Regions from separate parts of the Priestia sp. FSL R5-0597 genome, predicted to be linked through region 2. Evidence: riboswitches for the same ligand, from Rfam matches in the RefSeq annotation. Region 2 holds a riboswitch; each other region holds the start of a gene.
What was found. A riboswitch is a leader RNA that binds a small molecule or an ion and turns the genes downstream of it on or off. The one in region 2 is predicted to bind S-adenosylmethionine.
Positions count from the first base shown of each region.

Region 1: linked by a shared signal. The riboswitch ahead of MKX72_RS07175 (trans-sulfuration enzyme family protein) and the one ahead of MKX72_RS27095 (5-methyltetrahydropteroyltriglutamate--homocysteine S-methyltransferase) in region 2 are both predicted to bind S-adenosylmethionine.
Region 3: linked by a shared signal. The riboswitch ahead of MKX72_RS11145 (Na+/H+ antiporter NhaC family protein) and the one ahead of MKX72_RS27095 (5-methyltetrahydropteroyltriglutamate--homocysteine S-methyltransferase) in region 2 are both predicted to bind S-adenosylmethionine.
Region 4: linked by a shared signal. The riboswitch ahead of MKX72_RS06110 (hypothetical protein) and the one ahead of MKX72_RS27095 (5-methyltetrahydropteroyltriglutamate--homocysteine S-methyltransferase) in region 2 are both predicted to bind S-adenosylmethionine.

Region 1 covers NZ_JBBOUZ010000001.1:1,411,052-1,415,692, forward strand. The annotation lists gene MKX72_RS07165 (hypothetical protein) at 1-759, shown strand, start outside; gene MKX72_RS07170 (hypothetical protein) at 829-1,491, shown strand; SAM riboswitch class I at 1,658-1,775, shown strand; gene MKX72_RS07175 (trans-sulfuration enzyme family protein) at 1,847-2,992, shown strand; gene MKX72_RS07180 (trans-sulfuration enzyme family protein) at 2,976-4,157, shown strand; gene MKX72_RS07185 (hypothetical protein) at 4,192-4,458, opposite strand; gene MKX72_RS07190 (SIMPL domain-containing protein) at 4,521-4,641, opposite strand, start outside.
Region 2 covers NZ_JBBOUZ010000002.1:74,749-79,389, reverse strand. The annotation lists gene MKX72_RS27105 (STAS domain-containing protein) at 1-600, shown strand, start outside; gene MKX72_RS27100 (hypothetical protein) at 800-1,132, shown strand; SAM riboswitch class I at 1,621-1,721, shown strand; gene MKX72_RS27095 (5-methyltetrahydropteroyltriglutamate--homocysteine S-methyltransferase) at 1,803-2,930, shown strand; gene MKX72_RS27090 (alpha/beta-type small acid-soluble spore protein) at 3,066-3,275, opposite strand; gene MKX72_RS27085 (Rpn family recombination-promoting nuclease/putative transposase) at 3,500-4,366, opposite strand.
Region 3 covers NZ_JBBOUZ010000001.1:2,185,778-2,190,418, reverse strand. The annotation lists gene splB (spore photoproduct lyase) at 1-1, opposite strand, end outside; gene MKX72_RS11160 (transcriptional regulator SplA domain-containing protein) at 114-362, opposite strand; gene MKX72_RS11155 (LacI family DNA-binding transcriptional regulator) at 448-1,407, opposite strand; gene MKX72_RS11150 (hypothetical protein) at 1,532-1,660, shown strand; gene MKX72_RS11145 (Na+/H+ antiporter NhaC family protein) at 1,700-3,010, opposite strand; SAM riboswitch class I at 3,096-3,202, opposite strand; gene MKX72_RS11140 (ABC transporter permease) at 3,304-4,071, opposite strand; gene MKX72_RS11135 (ABC transporter ATP-binding protein) at 4,064-4,641, opposite strand, start outside.
Region 4 covers NZ_JBBOUZ010000001.1:1,201,391-1,206,031, reverse strand. The annotation lists gene MKX72_RS06120 (VOC family protein) at 1-790, shown strand, start outside; gene MKX72_RS06115 (M20/M25/M40 family metallo-hydrolase) at 809-2,422, opposite strand; gene MKX72_RS06110 (hypothetical protein) at 2,889-3,131, opposite strand; SAM riboswitch class I at 3,200-3,301, opposite strand; gene MKX72_RS06105 (amidohydrolase) at 3,365-4,519, opposite strand; gene MKX72_RS06100 (GNAT family N-acetyltransferase) at 4,567-4,641, opposite strand, start outside.

The sequences.
Region 1 (4,641 bases), on a different contig from region 2:
GATACAAAGTCTAATTCCGCGCAAACATTTTCTGGATTTAATAGTGAAGTAGAACTGCACAGAGCCAACACATTTGCAGGCACTTTATTATTGATGAAAGATAAACAAGTGCAAATAAATCAAGGAGGGCCAGAGAAAAAATTGGGTAAGATCCTTGATGTATTAGGCTCATTTGAATCTGCGTATGTCGTATTACTAACAGAAGATGACGGCGTCGTTTATATCAATGTAGAGCACATAAAGAGTGTAAGTGAAGTTGTAAGCAAAAATACGCCTGTTGTTCCGCAAAACCCATTATTAGTTGAAGAGACACCTGAGTATATTAAAGCGAAAAGTTTCAATGAACTGTTTGAAGAGTTTTCGCATAGATGGGTAGCTATTAACGGCGGAGGGCCAGAGGCTGTAGAAGGTGTGTTAGTTCAAAGTCGCAATGGAAACTTTACTCTTGTACAAAATAATCAAGTTCTACGTTTACAACCAAGACACGTAAAAACCATTGCCTTAGGATCAAAAGGATCTTTCAAGCAAAATGAAGAAAATTCTGAGCAAAATGGAGATACAAATGAAGAAGATTCTGTGCAAGAATCAACTACTGTAGATAGAACCGGAGGTCGCACGGATGGCCGTACTGGAGACCGTACCGGAAGACGTACAGGAGGTCGCACAGACGATCGCTCGGGAGGTCGCCGTACGGGTTCACGCTCTTCAACACCAGGTGAAAAAGTTATTAAAACGAAAAATTATCGTTGGAAAGCATGATGAACTGGAACATAAAAGGTGCTTATAAAGCACCTTTTCTATCATATAGGAAAAAGGAGGAGAATGAGTATGAGTATGAATCATTATATTGATAAAATTGTTGAAGTCGATATATCAGGTAAAACAACGTTTGTAGGAAAACTTGTTGATCTCGGGTTAGATGTAATGGTTTTATATAATGGACATGATTATTTGTATATTCCTCTTTTACACATACATCGCTTACGAGAGGTTTCAGAAGAAGATTATACACCTTTACGAACCATAGAAGAGAACTTAATAGAAGAAAGTCAGCGGATTTCTTATCGTAATATTTTACAGCAGGCAAAAGGGAAATTTATTGAAATTTATGTAACAGGAGGAAAATCATTGCATGGCTATATTACAAGCGTGCTGAATGATTATCTTGTGTTTTATTCTCCAGTGTATAAAAATGTCTTTGTTTCTCTACATCATTTGAAATGGCTTACCCCTTATAGTAATGAGTTAACCCCTTATTCTTTAAGTGACAAAGAGCTCCCAGTAAGGCCTGCCTCTGCACCTTTTGTCAGAAACTTTGAAGAGCAGCTTAAAAAATATGAAAATCAACTGGTCGTATTAGATTTAGGGGATCAATCAGAAAAAATTGGCGTACTTAAAGAAGTTTCTAATAATATTGTTGAACTAATTACGGCAAATGGAGAAAGTATGTATTGGAAGTTAGCTCACGTAAAATCTGTGCACTTGCCTTAGAAAAAGAGACCTCGGTGTCGTCTCTTTTTTTATGTACTTATCAGGACAAGTATATTGAATAAACAAATGAGATGATTTAAATTTTTTAGAAAATTATGTTGACAATAAAGAAAATCTTTATTAAAGTTAGTAACAACAAACGTTAACCACCAACAATTATATAGAACTCTTATCAAGAGTGGCGGAGGGACTGGCCCTGCGATGCCCGGCAACCATCAAATGAAACATTCATTTGAACGGTGCTAATTCCTGTGGAACATCAGTATTGTTCTAACAGATGAGAGAAATCGTGTATAAACGAACACTCTTCCATCTGTGAAGAGTGTTTTTTATTTTGAGTTAAGGAGAGAAATAGATGAAAATTGAAACTTTATTAGTTCGTTCAGGAGTAGGTCGTGACCCTTCAACAGGTTCTATTACAACACCCATTTACCAAGCATCAACATTTGCTCATCCTGCTTTAGGGCAAAGTACAGGATTTGACTATGCACGTACGGCAAATCCTACTCGTACGGCATTGGAAGAAGCAATTGCTGCTTTAGAAAAAGGCGAAGTAGGAGTAGCATTCGCTTCAGGAATGGCGGGTGTAATGTCAGTTTTAGCGCTATTTAAAAACGGAGATCATTTAATTGTATCAGAGGATTTATACGGAGGAACGTACCGAGTACTAAATGAAATCTTTTCAGAGCAAGGAATTACTGTTTCGTACGTCAACACAGCCCATCTCGAGCAAGTAAAAGATGCGCTTCGTCCCAACACGAAAGCTTTATTCATTGAAACACCTACAAATCCAATGATGCACGTGACTGATTTGCCAGAAGCAATTGCGTTAGCTAAACAGCATGATTTGCTTACTATCATTGACAATACATTCATGTCCCCTTACTATCAGCGTCCTTTAGAGCTTGGAGCAGATATTGTGATACATAGTGCAAGCAAATACATTGGGGGTCATAATGATGTAGTTGCTGGTCTTGTAGTCGCTCGATGTAGTAGCTTAGGAGAAAAAATTCGTTTTTATCAAAATGCAGCTGGGGCAATCTTAGGTCCACAAGATAGCTGGCTGTTATTGCGCGGTATTAAGACGCTAGCGCTTCGTATGGAAAAACATAACGAAAACGCACTGAAAATTGCAAATTGGCTTACTGCTCATGATCTCGTGGAAAAAGTGTATTACCCTGGTCTTGAAACACATCCGGGCTATGAAATCATGAAGAAACAAGCAACTGGATTTGGAGGCATGATTTCTTTTGCTGTCTCACACCCTGACATCGTGTCAGTACTTTTAGAAAATGTTAAAGTTATTACATTTGCAGAAAGCTTAGGAGGCGTGGAAAGTTTAATGACATTCCCAGCTCGTCAAACACACGCTGACATTCCGGAGGAAATTCGAAATCGTGTCGGAGTAACAAACTGTTTACTTCGATTATCAGTTGGAATTGAGCACGCAGATGATTTAATTAAAGATTTGAAGGAGGCATTTGATGCATACCAACAATAATAAACATAGATTTGGTACGAACTTAATTCATGCAAATACAGGAATTGACGGTCATTTTGGAGCGGTTAACGTACCTATTTATCAAGTATCTACATTTAACCAAGAAGATGAGACGAACAACGGTCGCTATGACTATTCTCGTTCAGGAAACCCAACGCGTGAGGCTTTAGAAAACACTATTGCTCAGCTAGAAAATGGATACGCTGGTTTTGCTTTTTCATCAGGTATGGCTGCTATTTCATCGGTGTTATCTATTTTTGAATCAGGGGATGAAATTTTAGTTTCACACGATACGTACGGCGGGACATATCGTGTATTAACACGATTATTTTCAAAGTTTGGTATCAAAACAACTTTTGTTGATACAACGAAGGTTGAGAAAGTAGAAGAAGCTATCACAAAAGATACGAAGGCTATCTATATCGAAAGCCCTTCAAATCCATTTTTACAGGTAACGGATATTAAAGCAGTAGCAAGTTTGGCGAAGGAGCACAATCTCCTTACAATTGTGGATAACACGTTTTTAACACCTTATCTACAGCAGCCGATTGACCTTGGTGTAAATATTGTCATTCATAGTGCTACAAAATATATCAGCGGCCACAGTGACGTCATTGGCGGTTTAGTTGTAGTAAGCGATGAAAAGCTAGCGGAAGAAGTAAAGTTTGTACAAAATGCTTTTGGTGCTATCTTGGGGCCACAGGATTGTTTTTTACTGCTTCGAGGCATTAAGACATTAAAAGTTCGTTTAGATCAGCAGTTAAAAACAGCGCTGCAGTTTGCAAAGTGGCTTGAAGAACAATCTCTAGTGAGCCGTGTATACTACCCAGGCTTAAAAAGTCATCCGGACCACAAACTCATTTCAGAACAAGCAAATGGATACGGAGCTATGATTTCTTTCCAAGTGCAGGATGAAAAAGTAGCACGACATATTTTACAAGGAGTCAAATTAGCTTCAATTGGCGTTAGTCTAGGTGCAGTTGAATCCATTCTCACGCATCCTTCAACAATGTCTCATGCAAGTATCCCAAAAGAAGTACGTGAAGAAAAAGGAATTACTGATTCACTTCTTCGCCTTTCAGTAGGGTTAGAGGAATTCGAGGATTTGAAGCAAGACTTTAACGCTGTTTTTCAAAGCTTAGAAGAAAAAGCGTTAATTAAATAAAAAAAGGACTTCCATTAAGGAAGTCCTTTTTTTGTTATATACAGCTATCTAAAAGGTTTGTGTATAGGGACGTAAGCGCAACTTTTTCATCAGAGGAAAGACTGCTGTTTAGAATTCTTTTTATGCCAAGATGATATTTTACATACGGTGTTTGCCGAACGCGTGGATGAGTCATTTCATCTTTTAAATCTTTCAGAATGGCTTCGTGAAGCTGATCTTCACTTGTCAGGGCTTGTTTAGAAGCGAAAGAACGGTTCAACCATAGGGTCTGATAAGCTGCTAGTAAATGTTCAGAAGTCATTGTGCAAAGAGCTCCTTTAGATTAGTTTCTTCATTATAATAATCTATAGTTTATCATAAGTATTAATACGTGTACGTAACTTTTACAGAAGCGGATACAGTCAAGGACTGAGCTTGGATAGGGGGAGAGGCTGCTAATAACTTAGGCGAGGAGCCAGATGACTGATAGACGGGGCCTTCTTCG
Region 2 (4,641 bases):
AAACAAGCTCGTTTAGGGAATCCTCTTTACCTGAGTATCCGTCATTTCAAAAAGTTTCGTGCTATTTTTCTTAACAAGGTTGAAGCATTTATAAGCCTCCATCAGTCTAGTATTGCACAACAAGATATTATTCTATGGAACAGAACCTTAAACGAAGCCTTTGATCGGATGATTGGACTCTTTACCATGTATTATGGACAAGTAGCAGAGGCGCAAGTATATGCTCAAAAAAAGCTAATTTCAGAACTTAGTACACCAGTCATTAGTATTTCAGATACAGTTGGTGTTCTTCCTATAATTGGTCAGATCGATGACTATAAGAGCAATGACTTTGCGGGAAAAATTATGATGCAGGCAAAAGACCTTGAATTGTCTTGCCTAATCATTGATTTATCAGGTGTACCTTCCATTGATACAATGATGACCAATGAATTGTTTCAAGTCGTAAACATGTTAGAATTGCTAGGAATCGATACAACGATTACAGGTATCCGTCCAGAAATCGCTTTAACAGCTGTTCAATTGGGTATAGACTTCAGTAAAATAAGAACCTATGGAAAACTAAAGGACGCAGTAAGTGACCTTTTGCATATAAGGTAAAAGAATTATAGCAGCAGGAAGACTACCAATGGAAGGTAGTCTTCTTATTATTGGATAGAAATAAAGACGGAATAGCTAGTAACTAAGCATCAATTGAAATTAGTAATTTAACTTATCAAAAGAAGGGTTTATTTTATTGTTATTGAATCTGTACAAGATGGTTTATCTCAAATCTCAATCCCAGAGAGGGGAAATGATAATGGCCATTGGAAGAGAACGAGCTGCAAGGAGTATTTTGGGTCAATCAGGATTGAGGAATAGGAATCTAGAAAACGCTATGCTTGATGAAAAAGATAAAAAATCTCGCACCTCAGATTTTGAAAAAGTTCCCACTCCTCGTCAGGGGTCTACTCGAACAGCAAGGATGGCAGAAGAATATAGGGCTGAATATAAAAGGGTAAAAAGAAGAGAGCAATTTTTGCAAGATACAATAGATTTATTAAACGATTGTAATAACAAGCAATCTGTTGAAGAGTTAAAGGAATTAATTAATTTAGCAAAAGAACGATTAACTATGTATAAAGGCAAATAGAAATTATTTCTTTTTTTATCAATGAAGTGCTGTAATATGAATACGTTCACATTCACATTGATGTGAGTGCATTTTTGCTAGGAGAGAGCAGCCAGTATATGATGGTTGCTCTTTTCGTATTTGCAAGAAGATGTGACTATATGAAAGATTGGTTTAGCGTATTCGCTCTAAGAAATGAATCAAAGAGAGAAATTAGAAGTGAGGAATAGCGCTCCTTGCAAAGTGCAATGAAGAGGCTAGGTATAATGGAGTCAGGTATTTTTTTAGTACAATTAGTGAAGATAAATAACAATTAGGTAATGGAGCCAAAATTCTTTAAATACTATGTAGCTATTGCGATAAGCTTTCCTGTCCAAACCAAAAACAAAGAAGAACCCTTACTGTAGTGGGTAATGAGATAAGAGATGTACTATTTCTGATTTTCCAATTTTTTGTTGACAAGCTAAGAAAACAAGTGTAATATTTCTTCTAGTTAAATAAATTGAATATTCTTATCTCGAGAGGTGGAGGGACTGGCCCTAGGAAGCCTCGGCAACAGACTGTTAAAGTACTGTGCCAATTCCAGTAGCAATTTGCTTGAAGATAAGAAGAGAACCCATAATGATTATTAACCTCTTCTTATTTTTAAGAAGAGGTTTTTTATTTTAAAAAGAAAGAAGGAGACAAACTCATGACAAAGACACTAGTGAAGGCTCCATTTAAAGCTGATCACGTAGGCAGCTTTTTACGCACAACTCCCCTTAAAGAAGCAAGAAAAGCGTATGCAAATGGTACAATTAATAAAGCCGATCTAAAATCTGTAGAGGATAAAGAAATTGAAAAGCTTGTCCAGAAGCAAATTGAAGTAGGTCTTAAATCTATCACGGACGGTGAATTTAGACGTTCTTGGTGGCATTTGGACTTCTTATCAGGCTTAGAAGGTGTAGAGCAGTTTGAGACAGAATATATCAGCCAATTCAAGGGTGCAAAAACCAAAAATAACGCGATTAAGGTAGTAGGTAAAGTAGACTTCAATCATCATTATATGGTAGAACATTTCACGTTTTTAAAAGAAGCTGTCGAACGCCATGGTGATGGAAGCCAAGTCGCTAAATTCTCACTTCCAAGCCCAAACATGTTATTTACTCGAATTCAAGAAGATACATATTACAATGGAAACAGAGATCAATTTTATCATGATACTGTGGCTGCTTATCAGAAAGCGATTCAAGTCTTTTACGACGCAGGCTGCCGTTATCTACAATTAGACGATACTTCGTGGATTGATTTTGTTTCTGAAGAACGCATCAATGCGGTTGTTGAGAAGCTGGGTATGGATGTAAAAGACATTATCAATACTAGAGTAAGTTGTTTAAATGATGCTATTTCTAAAAAGCCTGAAGATATGCTCATTACTATGCATATTTGCCGTGGAAACTTTAGATCTACTTATATCACAAGTGGTGGCTATGATACTATATCCGATGCAATCTTTGCTAACTTACATGTAGATGGGCTTTTTCTTGAATATGATGACAACCGTTCAGGAGATTTTGAACCATTAAAAAGCTTTACAGGTAACAATCAAACTGTTGTATTAGGGTTAGTAACATCTAAATTTCCTACACTAGAAGATACTGAGGTTATTAGGCAAAGAATCCAAGAAGCAAGTCAGTATGTTCCTCTAGCTAACTTGTCATTGAGTCCGCAATGTGGCTTTGCAAGTACAGAAGAAGGAAATGTATTAACAGAAGAGGAACAGTGGAATAAAATTAGTCACATAATTAAAATTGCTCAAGATGTCTGGGGAGCCAACTAAAAAGTGAGAATCGCTTTTTAATTTTACATAAGTAGCATTCTAGATGTGTTGAAATACGATAAATAGGCGGATCTTATAACGGAAAAAAGGAAGAATGAAGTTCATTCTTCCTTCAGCCATTATTATAAAGTTTTATTAGAAACGTCCGCCGCCAAGTTGTTGCTCAGCCATTTGTACCAGACGCTTAGTGATTTCGCCACCTACTGATCCGTTTGCACGTGCAGTTGTGTCAGCACCAAGGTTTACACCAAATTCGCTCGCAATTTCATACTTCATTTGATCGATTGCTTGTTCAGCACCATATACTAATAACTCGTTGTTGTTGCTGCTTTTGTTGTTTGCCATGTTGTGTCACCTCCTTGTTTCTTTTAAAGTTCCTATCTTAAAAGAAGTACATACATAGTAAATAATGGATGTATTATTTTCTTACGTGCTTCCTATACTATTTTTTAAAAACAAATGACACTGTAAAAAGTGGTATTAGATGTTTCATTTCCTTGTCATGAAAATCAATATTTGCCATGTTCGAAAAAAGAGCCGTACCTTTTAAGTACGGCTCTTTTTTCTATTTATTGATGACGAAGATTTTCGATTTCTTCTACAGAAAGACCTGTCAATTTACTGATTATTTTACTCGATATACCTTCTTGAATCATTCCAATGGCCATTAACTTTATAGCTTCTTCTTTTCCTTTCCTTTCAGCTCTTTTCAAAGCTGATTTCTCATCTAATAATGCTTTTCTTCGGGCTTCATAAGCTAATAATACTTCTGGATCTTGGCTTACGCGTTCCCACTCATCTATCGCTTTTTTTAGCACGTGATCTTCTTGCATTGCAATCTCCTCCAATACTTGAGTGATTTCTTCATCTTCCGATGCTTCAAGCAATAATAACCATCGTACAAGTTGATCTTCTCGTGGATCTACCTCTCTGTTACGCCATTTAATCAATAACTTAGGTAGTTCCATAAAATGAATTTCTATCATATCCGTTAAGAGTAATTTTTGTTCACGTTCGTATAACTGGAAGGTGGAATGATAATGATTAATATGAGATAAATAACGGAAATTTACAATATTGATGGTGATGGTTTTACAAAGCTCTCCGTAGTCCATACCTTCTTTCATTTGGCTGCTATACATCTTGGACCAATAATAGAGGGTTCGCTTTTCCATGTCATGTTTGTTATTAAGCTGAATCTCAATATTAACGCGGCTTCCATCTTCTAATTGTGCGTGTACGTCCAGAATGGAACGTTTATCTTCTTGGTTTTCTTTATTAAAATGCGGATCTAACAGCTGAACCGTTTGAATCTTCTTTTCGTCTGGAAAACGAAGCGCAGCATTTAAAAAGGCAGCTAGAATGGATTCATTTCCATGGGTGCCAAATAATGATTTAAATGCAAAGTCAACACGTAAATCTAATCGTTTTGTCATAATGCCCTCCGTCGTATTTATGGTTATTACCAATAGTATATCATGACTAGATTTCTTCTTCCTATAGTACACTTTGTACCCCCAGGTATGTACGCTAAAAAAAACTCAGTTAACCTTTCTCTTGCCCCAAGGTTTTATATAAGAAATAATGACTAAAAAAGCCAGAAGGATAAAGCTTATTGAAATACCCCAAAATAGCATTCTTCGACTCTGAAAATAAAGAGGGTTTTGGAAAGGATGTAAATCACTAGAAAGAATTTTGGGGAATAAATTAT
Region 3 (4,641 bases), on a different contig from region 2:
TCATGTACACTTCCTTTTTTCTAATACTAATAGCGTTTGAAAAATAAAAAGACTCTATCCGTGGTAATTATTTTTTAGATCAAAAAAGACTCTCTATTTAAGAGAGCCTTTCGTCAATCATATTGTTCATAATCAAATATCTTGTTATACATGTTCTCTGCTTCTTCATACGTTGAATACACGGCATCATCTTCAGCTAACAAATGATAAGACTCATGCAGAAACAGCGCTTTTTCACCTTTATTTTCAGGATGTTCAACAATTTCAGCTTGATTAATATTGGCAACGTTTGCCGTATGAGGGTTTCGGTAAATAACAAATACTTGATCTCCTACTTGATATTCTTTTTTCTCCACGATCATCATCCTTTTCTTCTTTCTTTACTCGTATGATGTCCGCTTTTACTCATTTTATCCGATAAAAACACGTGGTGAGATCATCAAGAATTTATACGCTTTTACGCTCAATAAACCGAAAAGGAAGCTCAATTTTTTGAGGATCCTTGCTCCTGACTAGTTTAAAAAGCGTTTCGCCCATTTCTTTGAGAGGAAGTTCGATCGTTGTGATTTGTAAATAAGAAGAAAGCGGATGATTATCAAAACCAATAATAGCTAAATCGCCTGGAACTGATATACCCGCTTGTTCGCACTGAGCTTTTATACCAATAGCGACTTGATCGTTTGTTACTAAAAGCGCCTGAGGCCGATTTTTCATCTGCACCAATTTTTTCACCACTTTTTCACCATCTGTCACGTTCAAACAGCCTTGAAACACCCATTCCGGATGATAAGGCTCATTTATTCTTTCTACATATTCTTTGTATGCTTGCTGCCTCTGTTGACTATTTGTACCCGTCATTCTTCCAATACAGTAGCCAATATCCGTATATCCTTTTTCTTTTAAATACATGAGCGCTTTCTTAAAAGCTGCATAATGATCAACGTATACGGAGCGAATAGAACGATTTTGTACGTTTTCGCACACGGCTATCGGCCCGTACTGCTGATAATATTCAATCGTGCTCCAGCTGCCTGCTCTAGAACAAATAATCACTCCATCAACCTGCTTTGTTTTTAGCATATGAAGCGCTTCTTCTTCTTTTTTTACATCATAGTTCGTCTGACAAATAACAAGCTGATACTGCTTTTCTAACGCTTGAGAGGCCACTCCTTCTAAAAGCAGACTGAAATAAGGATGATTAATAAAAGGCAAGACGACGGCAATCATATTTGTTTTCCCTTTTGATAAGTGAACGGCATTAATGTTTTGTTCGTAATTAAGTTCTTGAATTACTTCTTCTACCAGACGGCGCTTTTCTTCTTTTACATACGGATGATGATTTAAAACCCGTGACACGGTCGAAACAGATACACCAGCTTTTTTTGCGATATCTCGGATATTTGTCATGTTTTCACCTTTTTCTCTTGCGCTGAAACGCGTTTCATACTTTATTCTCATTATAAAGTGAAAAAGCAATAAGCTAAACCCGTTACAATCATGTTTTTATTCACTTATATAAGGAGGTCATATCATGGGTATTTTATTATTCATTTTATTATGCGGAATTGAAATCGGAGGAGCGGCTTATGCACTTAAACAAAATGAGACACTTTGGAAGGAGCTAGATGAAAAAAAGCCGACTGATTTTTTCAAACAGTAAAAAACCCTTAAAAAGAATGTTCTTTTTAAGGGTTTGATATTACGCAGCTTCTTTAGATGATTTTGATTTTTTATTTAAACGAGGAAAGCCAATTACAATCGCAATGATACCGCAAACCGCTGTTAACATTGGATAGAATGTAAATGGAATAATCTCAACCGGTGAAACTTTAGCAAATCCTGCTGCGAGAAGCATTTGTGCACCGTAAGGGATAAGCCCTTGAACGCTGCATGAAAACAAGTCGAGCAGACTGGCTGATTTACGATTATCAATTGAATACTTATCAGAGATTTCTTTCGCTAACGGACCTGCTGTAATAATTGAAATCGTGTTATTAGCCGTGGCTAAATTGGTTAAACTTACTAATCCAGCGATACTGAATTCTCCGCCTTTTTTTGTTTGAATGCGTCGTGTTAATAGGTTCAATAAGAACTGAATACCACCGTTATAGCGAATGAGTTCAACCATTCCGCCAATTAAAAGAGATAAAATAATTAATTCCGACATTCCGCCAATACCTTCTGTCACAGTTTTAGCAAGAGAAGAAAGCGTGTAGCTTCCGTCAGCTAATCCAATTACGCCGGCTAATACAATTCCTCCGGTTAAAATGCTTAATACGTTTGCACCAAATATGGCAGCAACGAGTACGCCGACATAAGGCAAGATTTTAAACCAGCTAAAATCTTTAATTTCTACTGATGACGTATTGCCTAGCGTCATTACAAGTAATAAAATCACTGTAACAATCGCTGCAGGAAGGACAATAAAAAAGTTTACTTTTAATTTATCTGACATATTTGTTTTTTGCGTACGAACTGCCGCAATGGTCGTATCAGAGATTACGGATAAATTATCTCCAAACATTGCACCACCAACAACAGCAGCAATTGCCAATGTAATGGATACATGCGCCTGCTCACTGATTCCTACAGCGATAGGCCCTAACGCAGCGATCGTTCCCATTGACGTTCCCATCGAAATTGAAATGAATGCGCCAATAACAAAGATTCCGACTACCACTAAGCTTTGTGGAAGCACAGACAGAGCTAAGTTTACCGTTGAATCAACAGCTCCCATGCCTTTAGCGACTTGAGAAAAAGCACCTGCCAAAATAAAAATAAGTACCATAATAATGATATCAGGATGCCCTGCTCCTTTAGCAAAACGTTCCACTTTTACATTAAGTGAATCTTTGCGGTTCATAGCCAGCGCCACGATGGCTGCAATGATAATAGCTACTAATACAGGCAGCTTATAAAAATCTCCCGTTATAATTCCTGATCCGACAAACAGGACTAAAAAGACGCCCAGCGGTAACAGCGCCCAGCCGTTTCCTTTTTGTTGTTCCATTCTTAACACCTCTTGTTTACGTAATAAAAAAAGACCTCTTCTTATTGATAAGAAGAGGTCTCTTATTTGTATCATAAGATTACCCTTCTCATCTTCCAAACGAAACATCGTCTGCTGGATTTGGCACCGCACTGCGTACAGCCAGTTGCCGAGACATCATAGGGCCAGTCCCTCCGTCTCTCTTGATAAGAAGTTTATAGTTGTTTTAAAAATAGTCTTTCACTACTGTAATCTCTTTTTATTTAATTGTCAAATGCTATTTTAGAAAAATATATAGTGTGAAAATTCTCACATCAATTAGCTACGTCACGTTTTAAAAACGCCACCCACGCTACGCCCATAAAGAAGACAAAGTGTGCAACTAAGATGAAGATTGAAAATGGAATTGTCATTCCGTCAAACATCGTCTTCATTCCGTCCATATACTGCACAAAGTTTGTGTTGGCGAACAGTAAAAATTTCCCCCACCATAGACCAAACTGCGATACTATCCCAGTTACTGCTTTCGCCCCAATACTTACGACAATAGCTAGACTTGAAGCAAGCGCGCTGTTTCTAAATAAAGACGACAGCATAAAAGCAAACGTCATCATCATAAACGTTTCCATATACGCGCTGTCATACGTAAGCGTAATGTTTTTAAGCAGCTGCGCATCTCCTTCTAGACTGGCAAATCCAAAGAACAATGCTCCCCATACAAACGAAAAAAGCAAATAGCTCAGCAAGTAATACAAGCTAATTAAAACGAGCGTTATGTACTTGGACGTTAAAATCGTTGAACGTCTAGCAGGGCGAATTAAAAGAAGCTTAATGGTACCCGCTTCAAACTCTTTTGCAACCATTGATCCTCCAACAGCAAGCGCGAAAAATTGAACGAGGATCAGCATGCCTGCACTAAATGACAGGAAATTCAATATGTTGTCTTCCGTTCCTGCGCTGTTTGCTACTTTCTTCATTAAAAGAGCCATACAAAGAGTTAAGATGCCGATTGTAATAAACGTGACTTTTGTACTTCTTTTGTAAAACCATTTCATATGTTCATTTTGAATTAACTTAAGCATGGTGCTCTCCCTCCGTAACGGACATAAACGAATCTTCAAGCGTCTCATAAACAGGAGTGATTCGGTAGACTAAAATATCGCTGTCCACTAATTTTCTATTCACAGCTGGAATTTGTTCTTTCATAATCACTACATCAATACTATCGGATTTTATTGTTACTTGGAATTCTTGAGATAAAAGATCCGCTGCTTGTTGCACGTCAGATACTTCAAATTCTACATACATCCCTTGATCTTGACGATTTGGAGATAGATCTTGAACAGCTTTTAACTCGCCGTTTTGAATAATACCAACGCGGTCACATAATGCTTCCACTTCTTTTAATAAGTGGCTCGCGATTAAAATTGAAATACCTTCTTCCCTGCAGAGGGTTTGTAAATATGTACGAAATTCTCTCATTCCCGCTGGGTCTAGACCATTTGTTGGTTCGTCTAGTAAAAGCAATGCAGGCTTATGTAAAATAGCTTGAGCTACTCCTAAACGCTGTCTCATCCCAAGGGAATACGTCTTCACTTTTGCATGAATGCTGTTTTCAAGCTTTACTAGCGCAATCACTTCATCCAAGCGTT
Region 4 (4,641 bases), on a different contig from region 2:
ATCTTTTGATCATCTTGTTCATTTTTCACCTGATCCTATTAAAGCTCAGAAAGAACTAAACGAATACGGAATCAATGTTATTAAAGGCGGTACCCATGAAAAATGGGGCACTTTTAACACGTTGGCTTATTTTCACCTGAGCTATATTGAGTGGCTTGGGCTTACAGATATCGCATTAGCTCAAACAGTTACAGATAATGATCTTATTCAGCAGCTTGTTAACGAACATACGCCGTTTGGTCATTTTGGGCGATTCGCCCTTCGTACAGATGATATGGATTTGCTCATAACCGAGCTGAAAGACAAGGGCTACACTGTAAAAGGCCCTGTAGCGGGGTCTCGTCAAACTAATGATGGAGAAAGACTTCAATGGCAAATGTGTTTTATTGAAGATGACCATGATGCCCTTCCTTTTCCTTTCTTTATTGAGTGGGGTGAACCAGAAGAAAAACGCAAGCCAAAGCTAGCTGCTCTTTCTTCCCATCAAGCCGGTCAGCTGCAGCTAAAAAACATTTACTGTGCTGTACATAACCTTGAAGAATCCATCAGCAAATGGACAAAACTGCTGGACGTTCAGGCTGGCGAAAGCTACAAAGACTCTTTACTTGATGCACGTTGTCAAAAACTATATGTCAATGAAGGAAACCTTATTTTTTGCAGCGGAACACAAGGTGTTGTCCATGATACATTAAAAAAAGTTGGAGAGCGTCCATTTTTGGTTGAATTGGATCACGCTCTAACACCGCAACAAATTACCGTACAAGGAGCTTCTTTTAAATTCAACAAATAAACATCCGCGGGCGGATGTTTATTTCTGTGCTTCTTTTATAGCTTGATAAATGAAGTGAGGCAAAATTTCAAAGGAATACTGAACGTCTAATCTTTCGGTCCATTGATGCGCATCTCTTCCCAGCGGTCCAATGTTCAGCACCGGCATCTTCAGCTCCTCTAGCTCTTCTAGCGGGATATGATATCCTTTATTCCATAGAGGCATATTGGCTACTAACGTGTTAAATGTATGAAGCGGATGCTGCAGGCTGGCATAGCTTAAATCCGAAATTCCACCAAAATAACTTTGTTCAACTAGCTCCACTTGGAATTGCTCTTTGGCAGTTGCCTGTACGTTTGACAAAATCTTTTGTACAAAGAGATCATCATGTGAACAAACGGCCGGGTAAAAAGGCGGCGTAAAAAATAAGACTATCATCGGAGCTGCTTCTTTACATAAACCAGCTAAAGAGTTTACTAATTTAATGGTTTTATTTCTGTCATCATCTTCTTGTGCCAAAAGTGCCGCTTCCATTTCTTGCACATATTTTTCACCGTGCTGTTTGACTGCATGAGTATAAAGTTCTTCATACGTCCATACGTTCACGTCAAGGGATGAACCCTCCATTCCCACAGCGTACTGCCAAGCAGCTTTATTATAATGTTTTTTTACATTCAAAGCCGCTTTGTCAGCCGATTTCAACAGCAGATCTGTTACTTCTTTAAGAGAGCGGTTTAACATAAATAAATTAAATAATACAACGGCAGAGTGCGGAACTTGAACGGAATACTCTTCTTTTAAATCTTTTTGTATCAGCACAGTAGGAGGTGGACTCGTTTCATCTCTTACTTTTTCGCAAAAATCAACGTTTAGTTCTATTTCTGTTGTTAAATAAGAAGCTAGTAAATTAGCATTCAAACCAGCTAGCGGTTCCCCTACATGAGTTTCTTTTCCATAACACAAAAAGCTTGGCATGATCTTGCCAATCGATCCTGAGTACACATAGTTCGTTTGATCACCAGGATAGCGGCTGAACACTGGTTCTGCATTTAGCATGAGAGAAAAATCCAGCTGATGTTTGCACGCAAGTTCTAAAAGAACAGGCACTGCTTTTCTCATTCCGAGCGAATTTACTTCTTCATCCGGTACCGACAGAAGCAGGATGTTTCCGTCAAACTCTCCGTTGCATGCTCGTTCAATCATACTGATATGCAGAGCAATACCTGCTTTCATGTCCATCGTTCCTCGGCCAAAAAGCCAGTCTCCTTTTATCATATCTTTTTGTACGTGCGCCGGAACTTGTTCCATATCATTATAAAAAGTAATCGTTAACGTATCAGCGTGAAAAGCATCCTTTTTCCACTGTCCATAATCTTGTACATCCACTACGTCGTAATGACTGACTAATACAACTGTTTTATTCGTATTTTTCCCTTCAACAAAAGCTGTGACAATCGATCGCCCGTCTCCTGTTGAATGAAGCTCAACTTGCTCGTTTTTTTGAAAGTAAGGCAGCTTCAATAAATACGACGCTATCGATTCAGCCATTTCCACTTCTGCCATCGTTCCTGTCACGCTAGGTATAGAAACCAATTCGCTTACAAGCTTCTTTAACTGTTCTTTTGTTTGATACAAAGATGTTTTGTTCGACATACCCTTCATCTCTTTCCTTTTTCTAAATTTTCCATCAAACAAAACGATTCGTCAATCCCTTTGACAGAGACCCTTTCATTCTATCCCTATGTATCATAGTATGCGCTTCCTTGACGCACATGATAAAAAAAGAGTGCGCGGCTAGGGCTAGCACCGCACACTCTTTTTTTTACTTTTCGTCATCTTCTAAAAAGTCTAGGATACGATCAATAAGCTGTTCGCTTCCTGCATCGTTTCCATGTTCAAGAGACATTTCCATTTCAATGCTCCTTTCATAAAATATTCTTGTTTTATAACATACCACAATTCATTTCGAATGTAACCTTTAATTTGTGTAAAAATTTCGACAATTTATGATTAATTTTGAAACCTAGTGAGTAATGATTATACCCACCAGATTCTTCAATTGTCAAAAAACATGCTTTCTATTTAAAAACACTTTAAAAATAGAGGCGCGAGCAGACTTCTATAAAAGACAGCCTACTCGCTCAAGCTTGGAACAGCATGATGAATAAATTTCTAGTTCATTTGCTTTTTGTACATCTTTAATATCTATGCCTACAGCATATGTACGAACATGGTTTTCGACCACAATTTCATAAAATGTTTCTAATTCACGATAAGCTACTTGATAATGCTTTCCTAATAATTTTACGGCTTCCTTTAATGCTTTCTCTCCTGTATGTGCTGCAACTGCTGTATGACTCATAAAACCCTCTCCTTTTAGAAAAATAAAAAAAACTCATTTTGCTTTGATGCAAAATGAGTTTTTCACCCGTTTTATCACCCAAAGCACATGCTTTGCTGGTAGGAGCACCTTACATTCGTAGGTTGCTGTGGAGTCAAAGAGCCAGATCTCTCGTCCACTCGTGATAACTTTTTTAATTTAAAATTTATTTTATCAAACAATTCCATCCGCGTAAATAGAAAAATAAAAATATTTTAATTTTTGTGGTAATGGAATGAATTCAAAAAGTCAAAGCTTAGATTAGCAAAATAAGAAGCTGCTACAAGTAATGCCTCTTCATTTAATGAAAAAGAAGGATGGTGCCATTCATATTCTCCAGCCGTACCCATCCATACAAAAAATCCTGGTACACGCTGCTGATATACGGCAAAATCTTCTCCTCCAGGCGATTGTTCAGCTTCTACGACTTGATAACTAAGATTCTCTGCAGCGTTAATAACCAATTTTTCCAGCGTATCATCATTGTTTACTACAGGAAGATACGGATACCATTTAACGTCTACTGAAGCGCCGAAAGCTGCTCCAATCCCTTCAGCAGTTCGTTTCATAAGAGCCGGTATTTTTTCTCTCGCTTCTTCTTGAAAGGTACGCACCGTTCCTTCAAGCGTTACTTTGTCAGGAATGACGTTCCACGAGCTCCCTCCGTGGATTTGAGTTATGCTGACAACAACATTTTGAAATGGGCTGAGATTACGGCTGACAATGGTTTGTAAACTAGTAACAATTTGACCAGCAGCAGCAATCGGATCTACTGTTTTTTCTGGAATACCTGCGTGACCGCCTACTCCTTTGACGTCAATTTCAAAACGATCAACGCTTGCCATTAAAGGTCCCGATTTGACACCAATGGTTCCTACAGGAAGATTCGGTTTGTTATGCATTCCAAATATCGCTTCTACTCCTTCGAGCACACCTTTTTCAACGAGCATTTTTGCCCCAGAAGCCGTTTCTTCGGCCGGTTGAAAGATAAATCGAACCGTACCGCAAAGCTCCTGCTGACGCTCTTTGAGAAGAATGGCTGCTCCGATTATAGAAGCCGTATGAAAATCATGTCCGCATGCGTGCATAACACCGTTCACTTCAGAAGCAAATGGCAGATTGGTTTTTTCTTCAATTGGCAGCGCATCAATATCAGCTCGAATAGCGATAGTAGGTCCCGGCTTCCCTCCCACAATTTCCGCTACTGCTCCCACGTCTAAATGGAATGCATCCGCTATAGAAATATCGTAGTGCTTTAACCACTTTTTAATACGTTTAGTTGTTTCATATTCTTTCATTGAAAGCTCTGGAAACCGGTGCAGCTCACGGCGTATGTCTATTAGTGTATTTAGTAGTAATTGATCTGTCATATTTATCACTCTTTCACATTTCTTAATTTAGACCACTTCTCTATCTTTTACGACAAAGAGTGTACCTCATTGAATTTTTTATAAAGAAATACGGTCGTATAGCCTTGTGCAAGGTGCTTTTC